Regions from separate parts of the Pseudoalteromonas sp. NS-SX12 genome, predicted to be linked through region 2. Evidence: predicted binding sites of a transcription regulator. Region 2 holds the regulator's gene; the other holds the start of a gene.

Region 1 (3,425 bases), 640 kb from region 2:
GACCGTTCAACAAAATGTAGATGCAAGTGAAATTGCAAAATTTGAAGCCATGGCCGACCGTTGGTGGGACCTTAATGGTGAATTTAAACCACTACACGAAATAAACCCGCTTCGTTTAGACTTTATTAACTTATATAGCCAAGGCATTTTCTCAAAAAATGTATTAGATGTTGGCTGCGGTGGCGGTATATTAGCTGAAAGCATGGCTAAGCTAGGCGCGCAAGTGACGGGCATTGATATGGGTGAAGAGCCCTTAAATGTTGCTAAATTACATGCATTAGAAGTGGGCGTTTCCCTTAACTATGAAAAAGTGACCGCTGAAGATTTTGCCGAGCAAAACCCTCAGCAATTTGATGTTGTTACGTGTATGGAAATGCTTGAGCATGTACCGGATCCTGAATCGGTAATCGCATCATTAGCAACATTGGTCAAGCCCGGTGGTCATGTATTTATGTCAACGCTAAATAAAACACTTAAAGGGTATTTATTTGCCATTGTTGGTGCTGAGCACTTACTTAAGATTGTGCCAAAAGGCACGCACGACCACGACAAATTCATCAAGCCTGCAACGTTAATTAATTGGGCTGAAAAATACGGCCTTAAAGCGCGCGTTATGAAAGGGTTAAGTTACAATCCGCTTGGTCAAACGTATAGTTTAACCAACGATGTGTCAGTTAACTATATGATCCATTTCGAAAAGTTAGCATAAAATGTATCAAGCAGTATTGTTTGATTTAGATGGCACCTTAATCGACAGTGCGGATGATTTAGGTGCTGCGCTTAACTTTGTGTTGGCCAAACATAATAAACCGACGATAAGTGCAGAAACATATCGTACGCAGGCCTCTAACGGTACGCTTGCATTACTCAAACTTGGTTTTGGTGATGAATGGCAACATTTCTCAAACGACGAACACACACATTTAAAAGAAGCGTTTCTTACTTATTACGCGAACAATTTATGGTGTAAAAGCAGTTTTTACCAAGGTATTGTGCCACTAATTACGTTTTTAGATGAGCACGCAGTTCCTTGGTCGATTGTGACAAATAAACCAAAGCACTTAACTAACCCCCTTGTTGCGCAAATCACACAATTTGCAAACTGCAAAAATATTGTATCGGGTGACACACTTGAACGCGCCAAGCCCTACCCTGATCCTTTGCTTTACAGCTGTGAATTAATGAAGGTTGATCCTAGGTGTTGCATCTATATCGGTGACGATGAGCGCGATATCATTGCTGGCAAATCTGCGGGGATGAAAACAGCTTCGGCGCTTTGGGGATATTTAAATGGCAACCCTGTTTCAAGCTGGCAATCTGACTTTAGCTTTACCAACGCCTGCTCACTGCTTAACCATATATCTAGTTGCTTTGATAAAAAATAACCACTAGATATAGTGGTTATTTTAATCTCGGACCCAAAAACAATACCTTGTGAATTTGCAACAAATAAATTTTAAATATTTTTTTTTATCGTGTTTTTTTCGTTGTTTTTTCACATGGACCAAATACACTTTACTTAACAAGTTAGTGGATGCTAACAGACTAGTTAGTAAAAAATTGATCACAAATTATCTCGCTTTTCTAGGCCTTGAAAAAAGACGCATACCCCTCTATCTTGTGATCATCTGTGATGGCGACACCATATCTAGTAGCTAAGCGAAAAACGAGCACTAGTGGTAATTTCGCCTGAGCCGTGCGCTTAAATAATAGGACAAAAGTCCAGTTTAATATTTCGACATAATAAAAATTTTTTGCTCGTTTGAAGGAAATTGCAGGCATAACTATGAACCAAGAGCTTTCAGTCAGTAAACGTGACGGTCGCAAGGAACCGCTTGACCTAGACAAAATTCACCGCGTTATTGCATGGGCAGCAGAAGGCCTAAATAACGTATCTGTATCGCAAGTAGAACTAAAATCACACATTCAGTTTTACGACGGTATCCGTACAGAAGATATTCACGAAACCATTATCAAAGCTGCTGCTGATCTAATTTCGAAAGAAACACCAGATTATCAGTATCTTGCTGCGCGTTTGGCAATTTTCCATTTGCGTAAGAAAGCCTATGGTAAATTTGAGCCACCGAAACTATATGATCATATGGTTAAGATGGTTGAAATGAACAAGTATGATCCACATCTACTTGCCGACTATAGCCTGCAGGAAATCGAAGAGCTTGACGCATATATTGATCATTCTCGTGATCTTACCTTTAGCTATGCTGCTGTTAAGCAGTTAGAAGGTAAATATCTTGTGCAAAACCGTGTTACCGGTGAGATTTATGAAAGCGCGCAGTTCCTTTATATTTTAGTTGCAGCATGTCTATTCTCGAAATATCCGAAAGACACGCGTTTAGACTATGTAAAACGTTTTTATGACGCGACATCGACGTTTAAGATCTCATTACCAACGCCAATTATGGCGGGTGTGCGTACCCCTACACGTCAATTCAGTTCATGCGTACTGATTGAATGTGACGATAGTCTAGATTCAATTAATGCAACGTCATCGTCGATTGTAAAATACGTAAGCCAACGTGCTGGTATTGGTATTAACGCAGGTCGAATTCGCGCACTAGGTAGCCCAATTCGCAGCGGTGAAGCATTCCACACTGGCTGTATTCCTTTCTACAAGCACTTCCAAACGGCAGTTAAAAGCTGTTCACAAGGCGGTGTACGTGGTGGCGCGGCAACCCTATTCTACCCGTTATGGCACTTAGAAGTTGAAAACCTACTGGTGCTTAAAAACAACCGTGGTGTTGATGACAACCGTGTTCGTCACTTAGATTACGGCGTTCAGTTTAACAAAGTAATGTATTCGCGTTTAATTAAAGACGATTACATTACGCTGTTCAGCCCGTCAGACGTGCCTGGTCTTTACGATGCATTCTTTGAAGATCAAGATGAGTTCGAGCGCTTATACGTACAATACGAACAAGATGAATCAATTCGTAAAAAACGTATTAAAGCGATTGAATTATTCTCTATGTTTGCCCAAGAGCGTGCAAGCACAGGTCGTATTTACCTACAAAACGTAGACCACACAAATACACATAGCCCGTTTGATTCAAAAGTAGCACCAATTCGTCAGTCTAACCTGTGTCTAGAAATTGCGCTTCCTACTAAGCCATTAAAACACGTAATGGACGAAGAAGGTGAAATTGCATTGTGTACGCTTTCTGCGTTCAACCTTGGTGCGATTAAATCACTTGATGAATTAGACGAATTAGCAGAACTTGCTGTACGTGCACTAGATAACTTACTAGATTATCAAGATTACCCTGTACCGGCTGCATATAACGCAACTATGGGTCGTCGTACGTTAGGTATTGGTGTAATTAACTACGCTTATTACCTTGCGAAAAACGGTGTTAAGTATTCAGACGGTTCAGCAAACGCGTTAACTCACCGTACATTTGAAGCAA
Region 2 (3,425 bases):
TAGACATACGCCATTGGTTGCGATGCTGTCGCCTAATTTAACATCAGCCAAATCAAGTTTGCCTGAGTTAATGGTAACGCGCATGTCGCCAGCAATCATTTCAATTGCCGCAACGTTTCCGGTTGCTTCTATAATGCCTGTAAACATATTAATTTCTTTTTACTAATGCATGTAGACAGATATCCTGTCCAACTTGCTTGAGTGTGTTTATTTCAAGTTCAGGGACTTGAGACATGGTTGTAAATGTTGGCAAGTTAATCAAGCTCTTACTACTGTGCCCCATCAATTTAGGCGCCATAAACAGCACTAGTTCATCGACCAGCTGTTGTTCAAACATTTTACCTGCCAAGGTTGCGCCCGCTTCCAACAATACTAAGTTAACGCCGCGCTCAGCTAACAATGACAATAAAGCGCGTAAATCTACTTTGCTATTGTTTTGCTCAACCACTACTTGTTCAACAAAATGCGGCCAAGTATGCGATTTATCAAGTGTTGTTCGTGCAATAATTATTTTAGATGGTTGCTGAAATAACGCGAGATCCGGCGTTAGTCGGTTTTGCGAATCAATAATCACGCGGATTGGCTGGCGAGCACTGTGTTTTGCATCAGTATCTGTCAATTCATCAGGACGGACATTTAATTTCGCATTATCGATAATAACAGTATCTGCCCCTGACAGTACTGCACAACTTTCTGCCCGTAAATCTTGCACAGCGCGGCGCGATTCACTACTGGTAATCCATTTACTTTCACCATTTTCAAGTGCCGTTTTGCCATCAAGGCTTGCCGCTAATTTACAGCGTACATAAGGCAAGTTGGTGCGCATGCGTTTTAAAAAGCCCAAATTGAGTGCTTCGGCTTCATCGTTTAATAAGCCAAAATCGGTTTCGATTCCGGCATCTTCGAGCATTTTTAAACCGCGACCTGCGACTTCTGGGTTTGGATCAACCATAGCAGCAACAACGCGGCTAACGCCTGCTTTGATCAGGCCTTCAGCACATGGCGGCGTGCGGCCATAATGCGAACACGGCTCAAGCGTGACGTACGCGGTTGCCCCTTTAGCGTTATCGCCAGCCATTTTCAGTGCATGCACTTCGGCATGAGGGCCACCCGCTTGAATATGAAAGCCTTCACCGATGATTTGATTATCTTTAACTAAAACGCAACCTACGTTGGGGTTAGGCGTGGTGGTAAATCGACCGCGTTTTGCAAGCTCGATGGCGCGCGCCATATATTTGTGATCACATTCAGAAAAGCGATTGTTGTGCATCTGATTACTCACCTAAGCGTGCGATTTCTTCGCCAAATTCTTTAATGTCTTCAAATGAACGGTAAACAGAAGCAAAACGTACGTAAGCAACTTTATCGAGTTTTTTCAGCGCTTCCATAATAAATTCGCCGACCGTTTTACTGTCAACTTCGCGCTCACCTGTTGCACGCAATTGCGATTTAATTTGGTGTACTACTTCTTCTACTTGTTCTGTACTGACAGGGCGCTTTTCTAGCGCACGATGCAAACCATTGCGAAGTTTGTCTTCATTAAACGGTTCTCGGCTGCCGTCTTGCTTGATTACACGTGGCATAACAAGCTCAGCACCTTCAAAGGTAGTAAAACGTTCGTGACATTCATTACATTCGCGACGACGGCGAACCTGATGACCACCACCTACTAAGCGTGAATCGATAACTTTGGTGTCATTGGCTGTACAAAAAGGACAATGCATAAACAACTCTCGAAAGAAAAAAGGCCGCAAAAAAGCGGCCTTATCATATCATGTTAACAATGAGAAAACATTATGCGTAAACAGGGTGTTTCGCACAAATTGCTTTTACTTTCTCACGTACTTCATCTTGTACTTTTGTGTCTTCGATGTTGTCTAGCACATCACAGATCCAGCCAGTTAACTCTTTTGCTTCTGCTTCTTTAAAACCACGACGCGTGATAGCAGGTGAACCAATACGTAGACCAGACGTTACAAACGGAGAACGTGGGTCGTTTGGTACTGAGTTTTTGTTAACTGTAATGTAAGCATTACCAAGTGCTGCGTCCGCATCTTTACCTGTGATATCTTTGTTGATTAGATCAAGTAAGAATAGGTGGTTGTCTGTTTTACCAGAAACAACGTCGTAACCACGTGCTTTGAATACTTCAACCATAGCTTGCGCATTCTTAACAACTTGTGTTTGGTATGCTTTGAACTCTGGCTCTAGTGCTTCTTTAAATGCAACCGCTTTAGCAGCGATTACGTGACATAAAGGACCACCTTGACCACCTGGGAATACCGCAGAGTTTAACTTTTTGTAAATCTCTTCGTCGCCACAGTTAGACACGATTAAACCACCACGAGGACCCGCTAATGTTTTGTGTGTTGTTGTCGTAACCACGTGTGCAAATGGTACAGGGCTTGGGTAAACGCCTGCAGCAACAAGGCCGGCAACGTGTGCCATATCAACTAGAAGGTAAGCACCTACTTTGTCTGCGATTTCACGGAATTTAGCCCAATCAACAATACCTGAGTATGCTGAGAAACCACCGATAATCATTTTAGGCTTATGCTCTAGTGCTAGCGCTTCAACTTGTGCGTAGTCGATTTCGCCAGTTTCTTCGTTTAGGCCGTACTGAACTGCGTTGTACGTTTTACCTGAGAAGTTTACGTGTGAACCGTGAGTTAGGTGACCGCCGTGTGCAAGGCTCATACCTAAAACAGTGTCGCCCGGCTGAAGTAACGCTTGGAATACTGCCGCGTTTGCTTGTGAACCTGCGTGCGGTTGCACGTTTGCGTAATCTGTACCGAATAATTCGTTAGCGCGATCAATTGCTAATTGCTCAACAACATCAACGTGCTCACAACCACCGTAGTAACGCTTGTAAGGGTAACCTTCCGCGTATTTGTTAGTTAACTGAGAACCTTGTGCTTCAAGTACACGCGGGCTACAGTAGTTTTCAGACGCGATAAGTTCGATGTGCTCTTCTTGACGCTGCTTTTCTTTTTCCATTGCGCCAAATAGTTCTGGATCAAAATCCGAGATATTCATGCTACGTTCTAACATGGTTACTCCTAAATAGAAGATGGTTGTGGGATAAAGGGCGTATTGTACGCTTAAAAAGCGCCCTTGCCTACTTTGTATATGTGAAGTTATTTAAACAGGGATTGAAAATTTTTCACAGTGTATTTTTAATGATATTTTTAAATCGAAATATAAATATTTAAAATACAATACAAACCATTCATTAAATTTAATTATACAACTACCAGTGTTTGCCTAATGATACAAAAAAGCTGGATTCGCCATCGTCGGTTGCGCCAAAACCAAATGCAGCTGGGCCAAAGCGTGTATCGGTGCCAACAAACAAGCTGCTGGCAAAAATAAGCTCAGATAAATCGACGCTTTGTTGAATATCCCACACATTACCTACTTCAGCA

The links. The regulator NrdR, encoded in region 2, represses ribonucleotide reductase genes. The targets are predictions, from matches to a motif close to AAACACNANATNTNGTGTTT.
Region 1: the regulator NrdR is predicted to act here: its motif matches at 1,638-1,657, upstream of nrdA (class 1a ribonucleoside-diphosphate reductase subunit alpha).

What each region holds. Positions count from the first base shown of each region.
Region 1 covers NZ_CM170634.1:2,421,625-2,425,049, reverse strand. The annotation lists gene ubiG (bifunctional 2-polyprenyl-6-hydroxyphenol methylase/3-demethylubiquinol 3-O-methyltransferase UbiG) at 1-709, shown strand, start outside; gene AC2IOM_RS11200 (HAD family hydrolase) at 711-1,385, shown strand; gene nrdA (class 1a ribonucleoside-diphosphate reductase subunit alpha) at 1,787-3,425, shown strand, end outside.
Region 2 covers NZ_CM170634.1:1,778,225-1,781,649, reverse strand. The annotation lists gene AC2IOM_RS08310 (riboflavin synthase) at 1-147, opposite strand, end outside; gene ribD (bifunctional diaminohydroxyphosphoribosylaminopyrimidine deaminase/5-amino-6-(5-phosphoribosylamino)uracil reductase RibD) at 149-1,270, opposite strand; gene nrdR (transcriptional regulator NrdR) at 1,275-1,724, opposite strand; gene glyA (serine hydroxymethyltransferase) at 1,795-3,051, opposite strand; gene AC2IOM_RS08290 (patatin-like phospholipase family protein) at 3,251-3,425, opposite strand, start outside.